DNA from 3 places in the Streptomyces sp. NPDC096046 genome. Region 1 is predicted to be linked to each of the others. Evidence: riboswitches for the same ligand, from Rfam matches in the RefSeq annotation. Region 1 holds a riboswitch; each other region holds the start of a gene.
The links. Region 1 has a riboswitch for cyclic di-AMP ahead of ABTX62_RS02360 (M23 family metallopeptidase). Riboswitches for the same ligand answer to the same signal wherever they lie in the genome.

Region 1 (7,427 bases):
CCGGTTCCATCGCGGCCAGCGCGGCGGCCAGGGCCTGGGCGCGGCGGCCGGCGACCTCCCCCAGCACATGCCGGCCGTGTGTGGTGAGCCACAGTTGCACCTCGCGGCGGGTGTCGGGGTGCGGGGACCGCTCCAGCAGGCCGGCCGCCGCCAGGCGGTCGCAGAGGCGGCTGGCCGTGGGGAGGCCGATGTCCAGGCCTTCCGCGAGTGCCGTCAGATTCAGGCCGGGCGTCGCCTGCACGGTGCGCAGGGCCCGCAACTGGTGCAGGGACAGGCGCAGGGAGGCCTCCTGGGCGGCGACCGACCACAGCGCCGTCAGACTCTCCACCGCATCGGCGATCTGCGATGCGACGGCCTCCGGACCATCGCCCGGTCCCCTCACCCGGTGGTCGCCGGGGCCGCCGAGATCGGTCACGAAACGGTCACTTCCATAAAGCTCCGGGTACGGATGAGGTCGCCCTCTTCCAAAGGCTGTACCCGAGGAACCGAGGGGCAAGCAGCTCGGTTCGGTGCCCGGCCGGACCGGGGGCGGTTCAGCCCGCGCTGAGTTCCGTCAGCGCGGCCAGCGGCAGCGTGTGCTGGGTCTGGAGGACCTTCGCGCGCAGGTAGCGGACGTTGTGGGCGGTGGTGAAGACGCCCGTGGGAACGCGGTCGCGCACGTCGACGCCCAGGGACCGCAACTGGCCCGCCTTGTCGGGGTTGTTGGAGAGCAGGTCCAGCTCGCCGATGCCCAGGGCCCGGAGCATCTGGGCCGCCGCCGTGTAGTCGCGGGCGTCCTCCGGCAGTCCGAGGGCCGCGTTCGCCTCGTAGGTGTCCAGGCCCTCGTCCTGGAGGGCGTAGGCGTCGAGCTTGTTGTAGAGGCCGATGCCCCGGCCTTCCTGGCGGAGGTAGAGGAGCACGCCGCCGCGCTCGGTTATGCGCTCGACCGCCTCGCGCAGCTGCGGGCCGCAGTCGCAGCGGGCGGAGCCGAACACGTCCCCGGTCAGGCACTCGGAGTGCAGCCGTACCAGCGGGACCGGCCCGGGCTCGCCCAGGACGACGGCCACGTGCTCCTGCCCGTCGGCCAGCCCGTGGAAGGTGACGAGCTCGGCGTCGGCCGTGTAGCCGTCGTGGAAGCGCAGCGGGACCCGGACGCGGGAGCGGGGGGTGGCGAGGACGGCGGGTGTGTCGGGCATGCGGGGCCTCCGGGTTCCGTTTCCTGCTCGGCTGCACAGCCGTATTGCTTCAGATTTGAAGCAGATGCACGAGGGGAACCCTACTCGTGCTTGAAATTTGAAGCAATGAGGATGAGGGGCGGGCTGGTGTGGCGAGCGTCACTGCCGGGTGGCCGACGTGATCGGCGTAGCAGCGGTGGCCCGGTGGCAGGGGTGGCAGGGGTGGCAGGGGTGGCAGCGGTGGCCGGGTGGCTGGGGTGGCCACGCGGGACCGCGTGGCCTACGTGGAGGCCGGAGTGCGCCCCGACCCGGGGCGAGGGCGGCTCGAACGGAGGTCAGTGAAGGAAGAAGGGGGCCCGCGTGGCCTGCGTGACCCGCGTCACCCCTGTCGCGTCACGCGCAGGGCGACGACGACCTCCGCCGCCACGGCACGTCGTCCGCCGCCGGCCGCGCCCCGTCCTCCTGGAGCCCTTGTGCGATCGCCGCGGAGATCATCTCCAGCTGCCCCACCTGCTCCTCGCTGAGCCGGTCGAACACGAAGCTCCGCACGGTCTCGACATGGCCGGGCGCCGCGCGCTCCAGCACGGCGAAGCCCTCGTCGGTCAGCGTGGCGACGCTGCCCCGCTTGTCGGCGGAGCAGGCCTCGCGCCGCAGCATGCCGTCCTTCTCCAGTCGCGTCACCGCGTAGGTCAGCCGGCTGCGCGTGATCTTCAGCCGCTCGGCGAGATCGGTCATGCGCAGCCGCCGTTCCGGGGACTCCGACAGGACGGACAGGATGGAGTAGTACAGGTGCGGCATGCCGGCGTCCTGCTGGAGCTGCCGGTCGATCGCGTCCTCCAGGAGCAGCGAGGCGGCGATGTAGGCGCGCCAGGCGCGCTGCTCATCGAGGGTGAGCCAGCGAGTCGTCATGCCGCCAGTGTAGGTTTGTTTCAAACTTGAACCAAGCCGGTCCAGTCCCGCCGTCCCGACCAGTCGCGGAGCGCCGATGCCTCACCCGTACGTCCTGCTGTCCGCCGCCGTCTCCCTCGACGGCTACCTGGACGACACCGGACCCGACCGCCTGCTCCTGTCGAGCCCGGCCGACTTCGACCGGGTCGACGAGGTCCGGGCCTCCGTCGACGCCATTCTGATCGGCGCCGGCACCATCCGCGCCGACAACCCCCGGCTGCTGGTCAACTCCGAGGCGCGCCGGACCGCCCGCACGGCCGCCGGGAAACCGGAGTACCCCCTGAAGGTCACCGTCAGCGGCTCCGGCGACCTCGACCCGGACGCCCCCTTCTGGCACACCGGCGGGGAGAAGGTCCTCTACACGACCGACCGGGGCGCCGCCCGCGCCCGTGCCCTCGGCCTCGCCACCGACGTCGTCCCGCTCGGGCCCGACCTCGACTGGCGGCGGCTCCTCACGCACCTGCACGACGTCCGGGGAGTACGCCGCCTCATGGTCGAGGGCGGTGGTCTGATCCACACCCAGCTCCTCACCCAGGGCCTGGCCGACGAACTCCAGCTGGTCCTCGCCCCGCTCTTCGTGGGCGACCCCCGGGCACCCCGCCTCTTCGGCCCCGGCGGCTACCAGGGCGGCCGGCTCCGGCTGCTGGAGTCGCGGCGGATCGAGGACGTCGTCCTCATGCGCTACGAGCCGACCGCCCCGGGCACCGGCCCCCTGCCCGCCGCCGCCGACCACCACTGGCTGGCCCTCGCCTGCGAACTGGCCGGCCACTGCCCGCCGTCGGACACGGCGTTCAGCGTGGGGGCGGTGGTGGTCGGCGCCGACGGCACGGAACTGGCCCGCGGCCACTCCCGCGAGGCGGGCGACCCGGTCGTGCACGCCGAGGAGGCGGCCCTGGCGAAACTCGACCCGGCCGATCCGCGCCTGTCCGGCGCGACGGTGTACAGCAGCCTGGAGCCCTGCGCCCGCCGCGCCTCCCGCCCCGCCCCCTGCGCCCGGCTGATCCTCGACGCGGGTGTACGGCGGGTCGTCACGGCCTGGCGTGAGCCGGACACCTTCGTCGCGGACGCCGACGGCAGCGGCCTTCTCTCGGCCGCCGGAGTGGAGGTCGTCGTCCTGCCGGAGCACGAGGAGCGGGCCAAGGCCCCGAACCGCCACCTCCCGGGCTGAGTGCGGGCCGATCGGTCCAACGGATCCTGCGTCCGCACCGCTGTCCGGGTCACGCTGCCTGCGGGGTCAGAACGACGGCGCGGAGGCGGCGGCCATGAGGTCAGCGCGGAGACGAAGGACGGCGGCACCCGAGTGGCTGTGCGGCGGACGCGTCGACGAGGGCCTCGGACCTCACCTGGAGGTCGCCCTCCACCACCCGGAGGAACGGATCGGCCGGCCCGTCCCCGCCGCTCACAAGGTGGCCGCACGGTCCCAACCGGCCGGGACCGACGACCTGTTCACCGCCTGAAAACCCTCACCCACACGGGCACCCCGGGCGGCTGAGCGGCGGGTGTGCGCGAAGCGTCCCGCGGATGGCGTACACTGGAGTCACAACGGCGCGGGGTGGAGCAGCTCGGTAGCTCGCTGGGCTCATAACCCAGAGGTCGCAGGTTCAAATCCTGTCCCCGCTACTGAAGGCCGAGGGCCGGAATCCGAAAGGGTTCCGGCCCTCGGTGCATTTCCCCGTAACCCTGATGACGGCCATTACGGTCGGTGAGCGAACCATCCCGTTCCGCATAACAACTGACATACCGTCAAACCCCGTCAGTCACTTGCGGTGTGGTCAACTCGCCCGATTTGAGCCGGTCATGGCAGGTAAGTCCGCGCGAAAAAGGTTAATGATCAAGTGGAATCGCTGGAATACCCCTCGCGCGTCTATTAACGTTCGATAACGCAGCGCGGTCGTCCCAGCCGTCACAGAAGGCGGCTCCGTGCGCACGCGCCGAATCCCGAAAGGGAACCGGGGAACCACCACTTGGGGTGAATCGCGCGGATGCCACCGTGGAAGCACGGCGGGTATACGCGCGTAGGAGACCTTCCTGCTCCGAACCCGTCAGCTAACCCGGTAGGCGAGAAGGAAGGAAAGGAGCACGCCCACGTGGCGTCAAACCGGCCTGCCCCCGCGGCCCCGCTCGCGCCGAAGCGCGACACCGACAGCTTCGGCTACGGCGGTCAGCGCACCGACGAGGGCCCGTTCCAGGAGTGGAACCCCACCGAGGAGTCCATCCGTCCCGTCCGTGGCCGGCACCGCGTCACCAAGCAGCGCGGCGGAGGTCTCGCCCGCAGCTCCACCGTCCTCGGCGTCGGTGTCATAGCCGCCGTCGGTGCGGGCGGCATGGCCAGCGCCCAGACCGGCAAGCCCCCGGTGTCCATCTCCGTGCCGGACCTGCCCTCGGTGGGTTCCCTCATCTCGGATGACGACACCCCCGAAGGTTCCGCCACCCCGCTCAGCAGCCTCGGCACCGCCACGGCGGACCCCCAGCAGGGCGCCTCCGGCGCGGGCGCCGGCGAGGCGCTGCGCGCCCGGATCATGGCGCAGGTCGAGCACCAGCAGGACCAGATCGAGACCAAGGCCGCCCAGGACGCGGCGGCCGCCGCCGAGAAGGCGGCGGCGGAAGCCGTCGCCAAGGCGGAGAAGGAAGCCAAGGCCAAGGCCGCCGAAGCCAAGAAGAAGGCGGAGGAAGAGGCCGAGAAGAAGGCCGAGGCCGAGCGGCTCGCCGCCCTCGCCAAGCAGTTCACGCTGCCGACCTCCTCGTACACCATCACCTCCAGCTTCGGCCAGGCCGGCGCCTACTGGTCCTCCGGCTACCACACCGGCCTCGACTTCGCCGCCCCCACGGGCACGCCGATCAAGGCGGTGCACAGCGGCACCATCACCGAGGCGGGCTGGAACGGCTCGTACGGCTACAAGACCGTCCTCACCCTCGATGACGGCACCGAGATCTGGTACGCGCACCAGTCGTCCATCGGCGTCAGCGTCGGCCAGAAGGTCAGCACCGGCGACGTCATCGGCCGCGTGGGCGCCACCGGCAACGTCACCGGGGCGCACCTCCACCTGGAGGTCCACTCCGGCGGATCCGCCGGCGGCATCGACCCGATGGCGTGGCTGCGGGGCAAGGGACTGAACCCGTAAGCCACCAGACCCGTTGAAGCACCGGCGGCCCTGACGACGACCCCCCGACGTCAGGGCCGGCGGTCTTCCCGGCGCGGTGTCCACGGGAGTGTCGTGCCCCGTGGGGAATGAGGTTCCCGTGGTCGCGGTGGTCGCGGTGCACGGTGGCCCTCGCCCGGCTCCGTGGCGGGCCGGGTGCGCGGTGGCACGGCGCGGAGGCCTTGGCCTGAGCCCGGGCTAGGAGCGGTACGGGTTGTACGCGGGGTAGGGCGCCGGCTGGTGGCCGTGGCCGTACACCCCGTACACCGGCCAGGGCTGAACCGCCGCCGGGACCGGAGGGGCCGTCATCCGGGCCGCGTGGTCCAGCGCCGGGCGGGCCACCTCCCGGCGCCGCCACAGCTCGCCGAGCAGCTCCCGCTCCCGTACGGCGAAGTCGGAGGCGGCGCTGCCCCGCCGGGCCCGGTGCCGCAGGAACGCCAGCGATGTCGCGTACGCCTCGTAGCGGGCCACCTCCCGGGCCGCCGCCCTGCCCGCGGACCGGCGGGCGTCCTGGCGGGCGATCCGCCGGGCCCGCATCGAGCCGAGCGCGAACGGCTCGGCGGGGGTCAGCCAGCCGGCCACGGCGTAGGCGGGCAGCTCCGCCCGCACGGTCTTCAGCTCCCGCTGCCGGGTCCAGATCACCAGCCACGTCAGCAGCCCGAAGATGGGCACCATGAACGCCGCGTACACGGCGAAGAACCCGTACTCGCCGAACGCCGACGAGCCGTTCCACATCGCGTGCATGCCCATCGCGAGCAGCAGCCCGGACAGCGGGAAGGCGACGCGGCGCAGATGCCGGTGCTCCGCCGAAAGCGCGGAGATGCCGAAGCCGATGCCGGTGAGGACGGTGAACAGCGGGTGCGCGAACGGCGACATGATGATGCGCACGAAGAAGGTCGCCGCCGTGACGGAGGCGATGCCGGTGCCGCCGGTGAGCTGGTCGGTGCCGAAGGCGGTGCCCAGGTAGAGGATGTTCTCCGTGAACGCGAAGCCGGTGGCGGTGACCCCGGCTATGACGACGCCGTCGACGATGCCGGTGAAGTCGCGGCGCCGGAAGAGGAAGACCAGCAGGACGGCCGCCGCTTTGGCCGACTCCTCGACCACCGGCGCTATCACCGTCGCGCCCAGGGTGTCCGCGCTGGACGGGTCAGCCGTCGCCGTCGCGATCCATCTCGTCGCGAAGCTGTTGGCGACGATCGCTATCAGCGCCGCCGCGCAGGCGCCCCAGGCGAAGCAGAACAGCAGGTTCCGCCAGGGGCCGGGCTCGACCCGGTCCAGCCAGCGGAACGCGGCTATCAGCAGGGGCACCGGGAGGACGGCCAGGCCCAGCCCGACCAGGAATCCCTCCGTGCCGGTCTCCTCGCGGACCAGGGCGAGGATGACCAGGCCGGATATCGCGAGGAGCGTGCTCAGTGCGCCGTAGCGCACCCAGGCGCGCTGCCACCAGTGGGCGTGCCGCAGGGAGCCGGCTGTGCCTGAGCGGGCGGAGGGTGCGCCGCCGGTGGGTGTGCCGTCGGTGGGACCGCTGGGGTACGACGGGTATGGGGGGCTTGTGGCCACGGCATTGACCCTAACGACGGATGGGCGCTGTCCGCAGGCGGGAGAGGTGCCAGGGGTGGTCAGGCGCCGGCGGGGGACTGGTCCACGTGCTGTACGCGACGGAAGAGGAGGTCGTTCACGACATGTCCCTTGTCCAGTCCCTGGCCCTCGAAACGGGTCAGCGGACGGAAGTCGGGACGCGGCGCGAAACCACCGTCGGCCTGCGTGTTCTCGAAGTCGGGGTGTGCCGTGAGGACATCGAGCATCTGTTCCGCGTACGGCTCCCAGTCGGTGGCGCAGTGGAGGATCGCACCGGGCCTGAGACGGGTGGCGGCCAGACTGAGGAAGTCGGGCTGGATGATCCTGCGCTTGTGGTGCCGCTTCTTGGGCCAGGGGTCGGGGAAGTAGACGCGCAGACCGTCGAGGGAGTCCGGGGCCAGCATCTCGCGCAGGAGGATGATCGCGTCGCCGTTGCCGACCCGGATGTTGGACAGGCCGTTGCGGTCGGCGAGGTTGAGCAGGTTGCCCTGGCCGGGGGTGTGGACGTCGACGGCGAGGATGTTCGTCGCGGGGTCGGCGGCGGCCATCTGAGCGGTGGCCTCGCCCATGCCGAAGCCGATCTCCAGGACGACGGGGTTGTCGTTGC
Region 2 (7,427 bases), on a different contig from region 1:
CACAAGGGCCTGGCGAAGTACGGCATCGAGGAGGCGTACGAACTCGTCGAGGCGATCGAGGAAGGCGACCGCGACGAACTGCGCGAGGAGCTCGGTGACGTCCTCCTCCAGGTCGTCTTCCACGCCCGCATCGCCGAGGAGGGCCGCCCGGAGGACGGGGAGGAGGCCTTCTCCATCGACGACGTGGCCGGCGGCATCGTCGCCAAGCTGATCCACCGCCATCCGCATGTCTTCGGCGACGCGACGGCCACCACCCCCGAGGAGGTCAAGGAGCACTGGCTGCGCACCAAGGCGGTCGAGAAGCGGCGCACCTCGGTCACCGAGGGCATTCCCCTCGGCCAGCCCGGTCTGGCCCTCGCCGCCAAGCTGGCCTCCCGCGCCCGCACGGCGAACCTGCACATACCGCTCCCGCCCGTCGAGGGCATCGGCTACGAGCTCCTCGCCCTGGCCGTCCGCGCCGAGTCCGAGGGCGTGGACCCGGAGGCGGCCCTGAGGGCGGCGGCCCGCGCCTACCGCGACGCGATCAGACGGGCCGAGGGCGAGGGCTGAACGGAAGGTCCGCGCCGAGTCCGAGGGCTGAACGGAAGGTCCGTGCCGACTTCGAGGGTTGACGGGAGGTCCGTGCCGAGCCTGAGGGTTGAACGGAAGGTCCGTGCCGACTTCGAGGGTTGACGGGAGGTCCGTGCCGAGCCTGAGGGTTGAACGGAAGGTCCGTGCCGAGCCCGAGGGCTAACGGAAGGCCCGCTCCGAGTCCGAGGGCTGAACGGAAGGGGAGCGGGCAGCAGGGGAGGGGCGGGAAGCGGGGCGGGAAGCGGCGGGAAGCCGGATACGGTCGACGCGTGACCGACCAGCCCCAGCCCCGCACCCCCGCGACCGCGCCCGACCTCTTCACCTGGGAGTTCGCGAGCAACCCCTACCCCGCCTACGCCTGGCTCCGCGAGCACAGTCCCGTCCACAAGACGCGGCTTCCCAGCGGCGTGGAGGCCTGGCTGGTCACGCGGTACGCCGACGCCAAGCAGACGCTCGCCGACCACCGGCTCTCCAAGAACCCGGCGCATCACGACGAACCGGCGCACGCCAAGGGCAAGACCGGAATCCCCGGGGAGCGCAAGGCCGAGCTGATGACACATCTGCTGAACATCGATCCGCCGGACCACACCCGGCTGCGGCGACTGGTGTCCAAGGCGTTCACGCCCCGCCGGGTCGCCGAGTTCGCGCCACGGGTGCAGGAACTCACGGACACCCTCATCGACGGGTTCGCGCGGAAGGGGTCCGCCGACCTCATCCACGAGTTCGCCTTCCCGCTGCCCATCTACGCCATCTGCGACCTGCTCGGGGTCCCCCGCGAGGACCAGGACGACTTCCGCGACTGGGCGGGCATGATGATCCGGCACCAGGGCGGTCCCAGGGGCGGCGTGGCGCGGTCGGTGAAGAAGATGCGCGGCTACCTCGCCGACCTCATCCACCGCAAGCGGGAGGCGCTGCCCGCCGAGCCCGCCCCCGGCGAGGACCTCATCTCCGGTCTCATCCGCGCCTCCGACCACGGTGAGCACCTCACCGAGAACGAGGCGGCGGCCATGGCCTTCATCCTGCTGTTCGCCGGTTTCGAGACCACCGTGAACCTGATCGGCAACGGCACCTACGCCCTGCTCACCCACCCCGAACAGCGGGCGCGGCTCCAGGCGTCCCTCGCCGCCGGGGAAACGGCCCTCCTGGAGACCGCCGTCGAGGAACTCCTGCGCTTCGACGGACCCGTCGAACTCGCCACCTGGCGTTTCGCCACGCAGCCCCTCACCCTCGGCGGGCAGCACATCGCGCCCGGCGACCCGGTTCTCGTCGTCCTGGCCGCCGCGGACCGGGACCCGGAGCGGTTCGCCGATCCGGACGTGCTGGACCTCGCCCGCCGCGACAACCAGCACCTGGGGTACGGCCACGGCATCCACTACTGCCTCGGCGCCCCACTCGCCCGCCTGGAGGGCCAGACCGCGCTCGCCACCCTCCTCACCCGCCTCCCGGACCTCCGGCTCGCGGCGGATCCGGCCGAGCTGCGGTGGCGCGGCGGCCTCATCATGCGCGGGCTGCGCACCCTGCCGGTGGAGTTCGCGGCGGCCGGACGTGACGAAACATCAGAGCTGTGATCTTCACGTGATCTGCGCGGCATTAACTTGTGACAAGTGATCTCCTGCCGATACGTTCACCCATCAACGCGGCCGGGATGCCGGACGCGTCGGTCACCGCTGTCGTGTGAAAGGTCTCCGTATGCTCTCCGGGAACGGTCGGCACCGTCGCCCCCGCCAGGCTCCGGCTCTCCTCGTGGCGGCCGGAGTGACCGGCTCCGCCATCGCGATCCCACTCCTCGGGGCCTCCGGTGCCAGCGCGGCCGACGGCACGACCTGGGACCGGATCGCGGACTGCGAGACCGGCGGCGCGTGGAGCCAGAACAGCGGCAACGGCTACTACGGCGGCCTGCAGTTGTCCCAGGAGGACTGGGAGAACCACGGCGGCCTCGAGTACGCCGCGAGCGCCGACCTGGCCAGTCGCTCCCAGCAGATATCCGTGGCCGAGAGAATCCTCGCCGACCAGGGGGTCGGCGCGTGGCGTACCTGCGGACTGCTCTCCGGCCTCCAGCAGGACGAGGGGTCGGGAGCCTCCGACTCGTCCGAAGCATCCGGTGAGGTGGACTCGCCCGGTCTGCTCGACGGCTACGAGTCGTCCTCTTCCGCGGAGCCTTCCGCGAGCCCTTCGTCGTCGCCCGACGCGCAGTCGATCCAGAAGGACGAGACCTCCAAGTCGGGCAAGTCGTCTGATTCCGCCTCTCGGGAGCAGGGGCAGAAGCAGGATCGGAAGCCCGACGGCTCTCCCTCCGCCACCCCCGGCGGTGACGAGTCCGGCAACTCCCGCCGGGGCGGCGACTCTTCGGCCCCGACGGACACCGGCTCCGGCCGTCACCGCGGCCCCAGCGCCGAGGAGGACGCCGCCTCCGCGGGCGGCCGTGAGGGCGCGCCCTCGGGCCGCCACGCCTCGCCCGGTGACGCCTCCCGGGGCGCGTCCGAGGGCTCCTACATCGTCGGCGTGGGCGACAGTCTCTGGTCCATCGCCGACTCCCTTGACGTCGACGGCGGATGGAACTCCCTCGACGACGGGGGCGAGCAGGCCGTCGGTACCGACCCGAACCTCATCCTCCCCGGTCAGACGCTCACGACAGGGGTCGAAGCGGACGAGGGGTAGCCGTTCGGGCAGTGCGGAAACCACGGCCGAAGTCACCCCGAAAGCGGGTGAGTTCACGTCACGTTTCGCGTCGAATGTCCCGTTTGAGGCCCGTGAGAGATAGATCTCAGAAGCCCTGATCGTCTTTGAAATTCCGTGGATCGCGTGTCTACGGTCGTGATCGCTCGTCACCGCGAGCCCCGGCTGCCGCAACGCCGAATCCTGCCAGCGGCGGTACGGGAACAGTCGTCGCGTCAAGCGCCGTAGGCAGGAGCGGGGGACCCAAGGTAAGTGCCCGACCGGCCGGTTGTGCCGGAAGGGCTTGGGGTGAAGCCGTGTCCCGGGAGGGGCGCGGCCGGGCAACTCAACCGGCCCGAACCCGACAGCTCACCTCGCAGGCGTCGGTGAGGGGATCTCTCCATGCTGTTTTCCGGTAAGGGCACGCACCGCCGTCCGTCCAAGGCCACGCGCGCCATCGCCATCGCCGGTGTCACCGGTGCCGCCGTCGCCGCCCCGCTGATGGCGGCCGGCAACGCCTCCGCCGCCACCGCCTCCGAGTGGGACGCCGTCGCCCAGTGCGAGTCCGGCGGCAACTGGTCCATCAACACCGGCAACGGTTACTACGGCGGTCTGCAGTTCTCCGCCTCCACCTGGGCCGGCTACGGCGGCACGAAGTACGCCTCCACCGCCGACCAGGCCACCAAGGCCCAGCAGATCGAGATCGCCGAGAAGGTCCTCGCGGGCCAGGGCAAGGGTGCCTGGCCGGTCTGCGGCAAGGGCCTGTCGAGCGCCGGTTACACCGGCGGCGGCTCCTCCAGCGGCTCCACCAGCAACTCCGGCGGCTCCTCCAGCAACTCCGGCGGCTCCTCGCAGCAGAGCGGGCAGAGCACCGAGACCCGCCAGACCGAGCAGCAGCCGGCTTCCCGCTCCGACGAGCGCCCGGCCGCCAAGAAGACCGTCACCACGCCGACCGGCAAGAAGGTCAAGAAGGGCGACGGCGAGTACAAGGTCGTCAAGGGCGACACCCTCAGCTCGATCGCCGCGGACGAGAAGGTCAAGGGCGGCTGGGAGAAGCTGTTCCAGCTGAACAAGGACATCGTCGAGGACGCCGACCTCATCTACCCGGGCCAGCAGCTGCACCTGAAGTAAGCAGCGGCTTGCCGGACCCGCCCAGGGTCCTCGTGCTCCCCGCCCCGGTGCGTCGTCCCCCGTACGCGCCGGGGCGGGGGTTTTTCGGCAACGGGCTTTGTTCCGTTCGGAAACAATTTACTCTCGGTTCTGTCCATGGGGTGGGCGACCCGGTGGCCGATCGCCCGGAGCCGGTTAGGCTCATGTCGCGAGCCACCACGGCCCGCACCTCGCAGGGTCCACGCGACCCGCGTCACCGCGTCACATCCAAGAAGGAGATGCTCGTGCCGTCCATCGACGTCGTCGTAGCCCGGGAAATCCTGGACTCCCGAGGCAACCCCACGGTCGAGGTCGAGGTCGGCCTCGACGACGGCAGCACCGGTCGTGCCGCCGTCCCGTCCGGCGCCTCCACGGGCGCCTTCGAGGCCATCGAGCTCCGCGACGGCGACTCGAACCGCTACCTCGGCAAGGGTGTGGAGAAGGCCGTCCTGGCGGTCATCGAGCAGATCGGCCCGGAGCTGGTCGGCTACGACGCCACCGAGCAGCGTCTGATCGACCAGGCGATGTTCGACCTGGACGCCACCGACAACAAGGGCTCCCTCGGCGCCAACGCGATCCTCGGCGTCTCCCTCGCCGTCGCCCACGCCGCCTCCGAGGCCAGCGACCTGCCGCTGTTCCGCTACCTGGGCGGCCCCAACGCGCACCTGCTGCCGGTGCCGATGATGAACATCCTGAACGGCGGCTCGCACGCCGACTCCAACGTGGACATCCAGGAGTTCATGATCGCCCCGATCGGCGCGGAGTCCTTCTCCGAGGCCCTGCGCTGGGGCGCCGAGGTCTACCACACGCTGAAGAAGGTCCTGAAGAGCAAGGGCCTGGCCACCGGCCTCGGCGACGAGGGCGGCTTCGCCCCGAACCTCGGCTCCAACCGCGAGGCCCTTGACCTCATCCTCGAGGCGATCAAGGAAGCCGGTTACACCCCCGGCGAGCAGATCGCCCTCGCCCTCGACGTCGCCGCCTCCGAGTTCTACAAGGACGGCGTCTACACCTTCGAGGGCAAGGACCGCTCGGCGGCCGAGATGACCGAGTACTACGCGGAGCTCGTCGACGCCTACCCGCTGGTCTCCATCGAGGACCCGCTGTTCGAGGACGACTGGGAGGGCTGGAAGACCATCACCGACAAGCTCGGTGACAAGGTCCAGCTCGTCGGCGACGACCTGTTCGTCACCAACCCCGAGCGTCTCGCCCGCGGCATCGAGGAAGGCGCGGCCAACGCGCTCCTGGTCAAGGTCAACCAGATCGGTTCGCTGACCGAGACCCTGGACGCCGTCGAGCTGGCCCAGCGCAGCGGCTTCAAGTGCATGATGTCCCACCGCTCCGGCGAGACCGAGGACGTCACCATCGCCGACCTGGCCGTGGCCACCAACTGCGGCCAGATCAAGACCGGCGCCCCGGCCCGCTCCGAGCGCGTCGCCAAGTACAACCAGCTGCTGCGCATCGAGGAGATCCTCGACGACGCCGCGGTGTACGCCGGCCGCTCGGCGTTCCCCCGCTTCAAGGGCTGACCCGGCCCGTAAGGAGCAGCGTCGTACGTACGTCCCCGTACTCGGTCCCGTACCGTGTCCGGGGACGTACGCGCGTATGACGGTGGAGCGGGAGGCGGACAGATGGCCGTGAAGGACCGGGACCGGTTCTCCACCGCGACCAGGATCCGGCTGCTCGGAGAGCAGACGGCGGCCCGGGTCTACCGCTCCCAGACCAAGCGCCAGGCCCGCCGCTCACGGCTGACCGGCCGGGCGGCGCTGCTCGCCCTGGTGATGTGCTCGCTGATCGTGGCCCTGGCCTACCCGATGCGCGAGTACGTCTCGCAGCGTGCCGAGATCGACGACCTCCAGCGCGAACAGCGGCAGGCCCGCGAGCGCGTCGAACGGCTGCGCGACCTGAAGGCGCGCTGGCAGGACGACGCCTACGCCGAGCAGCAGATCCGGCGGCGGTTGCACTACGTCATGCCGGGGGAGACGGGCTTCATCGTCGTCGACCCGCACGCGGCGAAGCCGTCGCGCACCGACTTGGGGGCGGCCGACCGCCCCTGGTACTCGAACGTCTGGGACGGGGTCGACAAGGCCGACGCCTCCGACCGGTGACCCGGCCCAGTCAGTGACCTGAACCCAGAGAAAGACAGCCTGAAGACAGTCATGGAAACGCCCCCGCCGACCACCCCGCGCACCGAGCCCACCGACGCGGACGTCGAGGCCTTCAAGCAGCAGCTCGGCCGACCCCCGCGCGGTCTGCGCGCGATCGCGCACCGCTGCCCGTGCGGACAGCCGGACGTCGTCGAGACGGCCCCGCGGCTGCCGGACGGGACACCGTTCCCCACGCTGTACTACCTGACGTGCCCACGCGCCGCCTCGGCGATCGGCACGCTGGAGGCCAACGGCGTGATGAAGGAGATGACCGAACGGCTGGCCTCGGACCCGGAACTGGCGGCCGCGTACCGTGCCGCGCACGAGGACTACATCCGCCGCCGCGACGAGATCGAGGAGCTGAAGAACTTCCCGAGCGCGGGCGGCATGCCGGACCGGGTGAAGTGCCTGCACGTGCTGGTGGGCCACTCGCTGGCCGCGGGCCCCGGGGTGAACCCGCTCGGGGACGAGGCCATCGCGATGCTGCCGGAGTGGTGGCGCAAGGGGCCGTGCGTGAGCACCGCCGAGGAGGACGCCCGGTGACCCGGGTCGCCGCCGTGGACTGCGGTACGAACTCCATCCGCCTGCTGGTCGCCGACGCGGACCCGGCCACCGGTGAGCTGGTCGAACTGGACCGCCGGATGACGATCGTCCGGCTCGGGCAGGGCGTCGACCGCACCGGGCGGCTCGCCCCGGACGCGCTCCGGCGGACCTTCGCGGCCTGCCGCGAGTATGCCGGGATCATCAAGGAGCACGGGGTGGAGCGGCTGCGGTTCGTGGCGACCTCCGCCTCCCGGGACGCCGAGAACCGGGACGAGTTCGTGGGCGGCGTGCTGGACATCCTGGGCGTCGAGCCCGAGGTGATCTCCGGGGACCAGGAGGCCGCGTTCTCCTTCATCGGCGCCACCA
Region 3 (7,427 bases), on a different contig from region 1:
GCTTGTACGACTCGGGGTTGGCGACCACACGGCTGACCACGATCGACGAGATGCGGCCGATCTTCACCGACTCCGTCGACGTCGTGGCGTACGGCGTCGGGGAGGTGCTGTCGGCGGCCTGCTCGTCGGTGTGGCTGACGATGAAGCGGTTGTCGGTGAGGACGAGCACCGTGACGTGCCGGCGCACCTCGTTCTGGTCGAACGTCGTCTCCTGGTGGACCAGGTACGACCGCATGGGCTCACCGCCCACGGCGGCCTCCACCGCCTCGGCCACGAGGGCCGGGTAGTAGCCGCTGCGCTCGATCGCCGCCCGCAGCCCCTGGGTCGTCGTACTGGTCTTGGCCATGACGCCCATCCTACGGGGGACCACTGACTGCGAGGGACAGCTCGCCCCTGTCAGTACGCGGGGAGGGTGCGCGGGCCGAGGTCGTCGCGGACGGGCGGGGGCGCGAGGCGGACGGAGGCTCCCAGGACGCTCAGGCCGTGCGCGGCGACAACGACCGGCTCCAGGGTGACCGCGACGACCTCGGGGTGGTCGTCGACCAGCCGGGACACCCGCAGCAGCAGTTCCTCCAGGGCGCGGGTGTCGGCCGGTGCGGAGCCGCGCCAGCCGAACAGCAGGGGGGCCGTGCGGATCGAGCGCACCAGCGAGGCCGCCTCCCGGTCGGTGACCGGGATCAGCCGGTGCCCGGTGTCCCCGAGCAGCTGCGAGGCGGCCCCGGCGAGCCCGAAGGAGAGCACGGCCCCGGCCGCGGGGTCGATCACGGCCCGTACGACGACGTCCACGCCGCGCGGCGCCATCCGCTGCACCACCGGCCGCAGCTCCTCCGGTGCACCGAACAGCTCGGTCAGCTCGGCGTACGAGCGGCGCAGTTGGTCCTCGTCCGCGAGGTCGAGGCGGACGCCGCCCAGGTCGGCGCGGTGCCTGAGGTGCGGGGCGGTGGCCTTGAGGGCGACGGGGTAGCCCAGGGCGCGGGCGGCTTCGGCGGCGTCGTCGGGGGTCGGGGCGGGCAGGGCGCGGTGGACCTGGACGCCGTAGTGGCCGAGCAGGTCACAGGTCTCGTCCGTGCCGAGCGTGAGCCCCTGCCCGCGCGCGAGCAGGCCGCCGATCAGGGCGGCGGCGCCCTTCTCGTCGATGTCGTCGTACTCGGGCACCCTGCCGGGGTCGGCGGCGTCGCGCCGCCACTGCGCGTAGGTGACGGCCTGGCCGAGAGCCCGGACGGCACGCTCGGCGGCGGGGTAGGCGGGGATGAGGTGGGCGCCTTCGGGGGCTTCGGCGGTTCCTTGGACCTCCGGGGCGGGAGTCTGCTGATGGGTGGGTGCCGGGCGCGGGGCGTCGTCGGGGTCCGCCGCGACCTGGGGTGCCGGGCGCGGGGCGTCGTCGCGGTCCGCACCGGCCTGGGGCGCCGGGCGCGGGGCGTCGTCGCGGTCCGCACCGGCCTGGGGCGCCGGGCGCAAGGCGCCGTCGGGATCCTCCTCGGCCTGAGACAACGGGCGCGGGGCGCCGTCGCGGTCCGCCGCGGTCTGGGGTGCCGTGCTCGCCGCCGCCGACAAGGCCTCCGCCAAGCCTCCGAGCTCCACGTGGACCACCAGGACCGGTTTGGCCGGAGCTGCGGCCGCCGCCGAGCGCAGGGCCTGCGCGAGGGCCGCGTCGCCGACCGAGCCCTCCCCCACCGCCGGTATGGCGGTGACGACGGCCGCGTCACACCGGTCGTCGGCCAGCGCCCGGGACAGGGCCGCGTGGAAGTCCGCCGCGGAGGCCGCGGTGGTGAGGTCCTGCGGGGGGTGCGGTCGCAGGCCCTCGGCCAGGCACGCGTCGTACGTGAGCAGGCCGAGCGACTCGGAGTTGCCGAGGATCGCCACCCGGGGCCCGGCGGGCAGGGGCTGGCGGGCCAGCAGCAGGCCCGCGTCCACCAGCTCGGTGATGGTGTCGACCCGGATCACGCCGGCCTGCCGCAGCAGCTCCGAGACGGTCGCGTGCGGCAGCCGGGTCGCGCGTACGGCGTGTCCCTGGGGGGCGGCGCCATGCCGCGCGCCCTGGACGACGACCAGGGGCTTGGCGGCGGCGGTCCGGCGGGCGAGGCGGGCGAACTTGCGGGGGTTGCCGATGGACTCCAGGTACATGAGGACCACGTCGGTGTCGGGGTCCTCGTACCAGTACTGCAGGACATCGTTGCCGGAGACGTCGGCGCGGTTGCCGGAGGAGACGAAGGTGGAGACGCCGGTCACGCCCGTGACGCCGCCGCCGCGCCGGTGCAGCCGGGACAGCAGGGCGATGCCGATGGCGCCGGACTGGGCGAACAGGCCGATCCGGCCGGGGCGCGGCACCTCGGGGGCCAGAGAGGCGTTGAGCCGTATCCGGGGTGAGGTGTTGATGATGCCGAAGGCGTTCGGGCCGATGATCCGCATGCCGTACGTACGCGCCTGCCGTACGAGTGCGCGCTGGCGTTCGCGCCCCTCGGGGCCGCTCTCGGCGTAGCCGGCGGAGACCACGACGAGCCCCTGTACGCCGTGTTCGCCGCACTCGGTGACGACCTCGGGGACGTGCCCGGCCGGTACGGCGACGACGGCGAGGTCGACGGGGCCGTCGATGTCCCGTACCGAGCGGTGGGCCGGCACCCCGTCGAGCTCCTTCTGGTCCTCGGGGAGGGCCTTGTTCACCGCGTAGAGGCGTCCGCCGTACCCGGCGTCGCGGATGTTGCCCAGGACGCTGCGGCCCACGCCGCCCGGCGTGCGCCCGGCACCGATGACGGCGACCGAGCCGGGGGCGAGCAGCCGCTGCACGGAGCGTGCCTCGGCGCGGTGCTCGCGCGCGTACTGCACGGCGAGGGAGCGGTCGGTGGGTTCGAGGTCGAACTCCAGACGGACGACGCCGTCCTCGAAGCTGCGCTTCTGGGTGTAACCGGCGTCCGTGAACACCTTGATCATCTTGTTGTTGGCGGGCAGCACCTCGGCGGCGAAGCGGCGGATGCCGCGCTCGCGGGCGACGGCGCCGATGTGTTCGAGCAGGGCGGAGGCGACACCGCGGCCCTGGTGTGCGTCCTGCACCAGGAAGGCGACCTCGGCCTCGTCGGCGGGTGCGGACGCGGGCATTCCGTCAGCGCCGATGCGGTCGTAGCGTACGGTGGCGATGAACTCGCCGCCGACCGTGGCCGCGAGTCCCACCCGGTCCACAAAGTCGTGGTGCGTGAAGCGGTGGACGTCCTTGGCGGACAGGCGAGGGTACGGCGCGAAGAAGCGGTAGTACTTCGACTCGTCGGAGACCTGCTCGTAGAAGCTGACCAGGCGATCGGCGTCATCGACGGTGATGGGCCGGATGCGCGCGGTACCCCCGTCGCGCAGCACCACGTCGGCTTCCCAGTGGGCGGGATACTCGTGCCGGTCCGGCGAGGTCTGCATGGGCCCCAGAGTACGGCTAGCGTCCGACAGCGGCGCGAGGCAGTCTGTGGAGGGCGTCAGTCGGGTCGAGGCCGCGATCCGACGGCACCCCGGGGCGGTCCTGGAGGACCGCTCCCGGCGCAGCTTCACGGTATGGGAAACTGGTCTAGACAACCCTGAAAAGCGAAGGGCAGCAACACATGGCTGAGCGCCGCGTCAACGTCGGCTGGGCCGAGGGTCTCCACGCCCGTCCCGCCTCCATCTTCGTCCGAGCCGCCACGGCCGCAGGCGTCCCGGTGACGATCGCCAAGGCAGACGGCAAGCCCGTCAACGCGGCCTCGATGCTGGCCGTCCTGGGCCTCGGCGCCCAGGGTGGCGAGGAGATCGTCCTCGCCTCCGACGCCGAGGGCGCGGACGCCGCCCTGGACCGGCTGGCCAAGCTGGTCTCCGAGGGTCTCGAGGAGCTTCCCGAGACCGTCTGATTTTCCCGGGCGCCCGATCGGGCGCACAGCGAAGGGCTCGTCCGAATTCACCGGGCGAGCCTTTCACCATTCCCGTTCCCCCCGGACGGGAATTGCGCGCAGCAGGGCAGCGTGAATAGGCCCCCGCGAATTAACCGCTCTCTTTGTATACGGCTGCCGTGTTAATGCCGCAGGCTCGGTGTGTTTACGGGATGTTGCGAGTTCCTCACACGCTCGGCGCGCTCGCCGCCGGAGGCGAGGCGCAGGCGGTGCGCGCCCGTCGCGCGCTCGGTGTGCAGCGCCGTGACCGCCCGCGCGCGCTCGGCGTCCCCACGCGCCACCGCGTCCACGATCGCACCGTGCTCGGTCCAGGACTCCACGGGGCTGAGCGGCGCCTCCACCGCGTACATCCAGGCGATCTTGTGGCGGAGCTGGGTGAGCACCGAGGTCAGCGCGGGACTGCCGGAGGCCTGGGCGAGCGTCTCGTGGAACCAGCCGCCCAGGGAGCGCAGATCGTCGCTGGCGCCGCGGCGGGCCCGCTCCTGGCCCAGCCGGACCAGACCGCGCAGGACCTTCAGATGCGCCTCGGTGCGGCGCTGGGCGGCCCGGGCGGCGCCGAGCGGTTCCAGCAGCATGCGCATCTCCAGCAGGTCGGCCGCCTCCTGCTCGGTGGGTTCGGCCACGCACGCGCCCGCGTGCCGCCGGGTAACCACGAAGCCCTCGGCCTCCAGGGTGCGCAGTGCCTCGCGGACGGGGACCCGCGAGACGCCGTAGCGGCGCGCGAGGAGTTCCTCGGTGAGCCGGCTGCCGCGCGCGTGGACACCCGCGACGATGTCGTCCCGGATGGCCGTGCACACCGAGTGCGCGGGAATACGCATATCCGACCTCCGCTTAATCCCCGTGAAACGCCGGCGAGCGGCGCGTGTTCCGTGACTCTATTGCAATGAGCCGGAATTTCCGACGGCAGACGGGAATCCATGGATATTTTTTGGACAGCCCGCCGCCGTAAACGCCGAAAGCCCCGGCTCGCGGGAGCCGGGGCTTCGGGCGGAGTGAAGAGGCGTCGGTCAGACGTTCACGCCGTGCGAGCGGAGGTAGGCGACCGGGTCGATGTCCGAGCCGTACTCGGGGCTCGTACGGGCCTCGAAGTGCAGGTGCGGGCCGGTGACGTTGCCGGTCGCGCCGGACAGGCCGATCTGCTGGCCGGGGGTGACCTGCTGACCCACCGAGACGCCGACGGAGGACAGGTGGCCGTACTGGGTGTACGTCCCGTCGTTCATCTTGATCACGATCTGGTTGCCGTAGGAGCCGCCCCAGCCTGCCTCGACGACGGTGCCCGCGCCGACCGCGTGGACGGAGGTGCCGGTGGCGGCGTGGAAGTCGATGCCGGTGTGGCTGCCGGAGGACCACAGGCCGCTGCTGGCCTTGTAGCCGGTGGAGACGTACGAGCTGGAGATCGGGGCCACATAGGCGTCGAGGCGCTTGCGCTCGGCCTCGCGGGCGGCGCGCTCCTTGGCCTCACGGGCCTTCTCGGCCGCTGCCTTGGCCTTCTCGGCGGCCTCGGCGGCGCGCTTGCGCGCGGCCTCCTCGGCCTTCTGCTTGGCGGCGGCCTCGTCGGCGGCCTGCTGCTGCGCGAGGGCCTGGGCGTCGATCTGCTGGGCCACGGTGTCGCCCATGGTGACGACCGGGGTGAGGCCCGTCTGTTCGGCGGCGGGCTCGGCGGCGAAGGCCGCGGGGGCCGCCACGGTGCCGATCACGCCGGTGGTGGCGAGGGCCGCGACGCCCGCCGCGCGGGCGGTGCCGCGCTGGATCCTGCTGGGACGACGGTGCTTCCCGGTGGCGCGAGTGAACGCCATGTAGTGGCTGGTCCTTTCCTTCCCTCTCGCCTACCGGGTTAGCTGACGGGTTCGGAGCAGGAAGGTCTCCTACGGACTCCCTCGCGGTTCGCGCGGGCGCCCGATTCACCCCAGGGACTGCGATGGGTCCCCGGCTCCCCTGGCTCGCGCCGTACGGGGACTCGGCGATGACTGTCCGGTGCCGCGGGTGCGGCGCACTGCCTGACGAACAGCCCGGATGACGCTAAGCGGCGCCAGTTTCAATTCCCAAACGGATCCCGGCTTTTGTAGCGCATCCCACAGGGCAGACAGGCAACCTCCGTATCAATTCGGGCATAAAGGAGCCCTGGCGCCTGGGAAGGCGACCAGGGCCCCTGTGCGCGCGTGCCGCTACTCGGCGGCGACGACGGTGACTTCGCCGATGCCGAGGGCCTCCACCGGCGCCTTGATCTGCGCCGCGTCGCCGACGAGGACCGTCACCAGACGGTCCACCGGGAACGCGCTCACGGCCGCCGCCGTGGCTTCCACGGTGCCCGTGGCGGCGAGCTGCCGGTACAGGGTGGCCTGGTAGTCGTCGGGCAGGTGCTGCTCGACCTGGTCGGCCAGCGTGCTCGCGACCGCCGCCGCCGTCTCGTACTTCAGCGGCGCCACGCCGACCAGGTTCTGCACGGCGACGTCCCGCTCGGCGTCGGTCAGACCTTCGGCGGCCAGGGTGCGCAGCACCGTCCAGAGATCCTCCAGAGCGGGCCCGGTGTTGGGCGTGTCGACGGAACCGCTGATGGCGAGCATCGCGGCACCCGTGCCGTCCGGGGCGGACCTGAGGACCTGGCCGAACGCACGCACGCCGTAGGTGTAGCCCTTCTCCTCGCGCAGGACGCGGTCCAGGCGGGAGGTGAGGGTGCCACCGAGGCAGTAGGTGCCGAGCACCTGGGCGGGCCACACGCGGTCGTGCCGGTCCGGGCCGATCCGGCCGATCAGCAGCTGCGTCTGGACGGCGCCCGGGCGGTCCACGATGACGACCCGGCCGGTGTCGTCCGCGGTCACCGGCGGCACCGGGCGCGGCTCGGCCGAGGAGCCCGTCCACGCGCCCAGGGTGTCGCCGAGCAGGGCGTCGAGGTCGATGCCGGTGAGGTCGCCGACCACCACCGCGGTGGCCGTGGCGGGGCGGACGTGCTTCTCGTAGAAGCCGCGTACGGCCGCGGAGTCGATCGTGGCGACCGTCTCCTCGGTGCCCTGCCGGGGCCGCGACATGCGCGAGCCCGCCGGGAACAGCTCCTTGGAGAGCTCCTTGGCGGCGCGACGGGAGGGGTTGGCCAGCTCGTGCGGGATCTCGTCGAGGCGGTTGCGGACCAGCCGCTCCACCTCGCTGTCGGCGAACGCGGGCGCCCGGAGGGCGTCGGCGATCAGGCCCAGCCCCTTGGCGAGCCGGGAGGCCGGCACCTCCAGGCTGAGCCGGACGCCGGGGTGGTCGGCGTGCGCGTCGAGGGTGGCGCCGGCACGCTCCAGCTCGGCGGCGAACTCCTCCGCGGAGTGCTTGTCGGTGCCCTCGGAGAAGGCCCGGGCCATGATCGTGGCCACGCCGTCGAGGCCGGCCGGCTCGGCGTCCAGGGGGGCGTCCAGCAGCACCTCCACGGCGACGACCTGCTGGCCGGGGCGGTGGCAGCGCAGCACCGTCAAGCCGTTGTCGAGCGTGCCCCGCTCGGGTGCCGGGAAGGCCCAGGGCCGGGCCTCGCCCGCCTGCGGCCGGGGGTGG

Region 2: it holds a riboswitch for cyclic di-AMP, as region 1 does, so the genes downstream of both, ABTX62_RS19260 (transglycosylase family protein) here and ABTX62_RS02360 (M23 family metallopeptidase) in region 1, are expected to answer to the same signal.
Region 3: it holds a riboswitch for cyclic di-AMP, as region 1 does, so the genes downstream of both, ABTX62_RS09940 (M23 family metallopeptidase) here and ABTX62_RS02360 (M23 family metallopeptidase) in region 1, are expected to answer to the same signal.

The regions. Positions count from the first base shown of each region.
Region 1 covers NZ_JBEOSZ010000001.1:483,671-491,097, forward strand. The annotation lists gene ABTX62_RS02330 (MarR family winged helix-turn-helix transcriptional regulator) at 1-415, opposite strand, end outside; gene ABTX62_RS02335 (GTP cyclohydrolase II) at 534-1,175, opposite strand; gene ABTX62_RS02340 (MarR family winged helix-turn-helix transcriptional regulator) at 1,548-2,063, opposite strand; gene ABTX62_RS02345 (dihydrofolate reductase family protein) at 2,140-3,270, shown strand; gene ABTX62_RS02350 (hypothetical protein) at 3,365-3,559, shown strand; tRNA gene ABTX62_RS02355 (tRNA-Met) at 3,649-3,722, shown strand; cyclic di-AMP (ydaO/yuaA leader) riboswitch at 4,022-4,178, shown strand; gene ABTX62_RS02360 (M23 family metallopeptidase) at 4,190-5,224, shown strand; gene ABTX62_RS02365 (PrsW family intramembrane metalloprotease) at 5,441-6,802, opposite strand; gene trmB (tRNA (guanosine(46)-N7)-methyltransferase TrmB) at 6,862-7,427, opposite strand, start outside.
Region 2 covers NZ_JBEOSZ010000020.1:64,245-71,671, reverse strand. The annotation lists gene ABTX62_RS19275 (nucleoside triphosphate pyrophosphohydrolase) at 1-549, shown strand, start outside; gene ABTX62_RS19270 (cytochrome P450 family protein) at 840-2,138, shown strand; gene ABTX62_RS19265 (transglycosylase family protein) at 2,260-3,228, shown strand; cyclic di-AMP (ydaO/yuaA leader) riboswitch at 3,457-3,623, shown strand; gene ABTX62_RS19260 (transglycosylase family protein) at 3,628-4,356, shown strand; gene eno (phosphopyruvate hydratase) at 4,620-5,900, shown strand; gene ABTX62_RS19250 (FtsB family cell division protein) at 6,003-6,479, shown strand; gene ABTX62_RS19245 (DUF501 domain-containing protein) at 6,531-7,061, shown strand; gene ABTX62_RS19240 (Ppx/GppA phosphatase family protein) at 7,058-7,427, shown strand, end outside.
Region 3 covers NZ_JBEOSZ010000008.1:114,508-121,934, reverse strand. The annotation lists gene ABTX62_RS09960 (DUF5998 family protein) at 1-346, opposite strand, end outside; gene ABTX62_RS09955 (bifunctional acetate--CoA ligase family protein/GNAT family N-acetyltransferase) at 397-3,399, opposite strand; gene ABTX62_RS09950 (HPr family phosphocarrier protein) at 3,579-3,860, shown strand; gene ABTX62_RS09945 (GntR family transcriptional regulator) at 4,022-4,717, opposite strand; gene ABTX62_RS09940 (M23 family metallopeptidase) at 4,907-5,695, opposite strand; cyclic di-AMP (ydaO/yuaA leader) riboswitch at 5,708-5,872, opposite strand; gene ABTX62_RS09935 (M16 family metallopeptidase) at 6,065-7,427, opposite strand, start outside.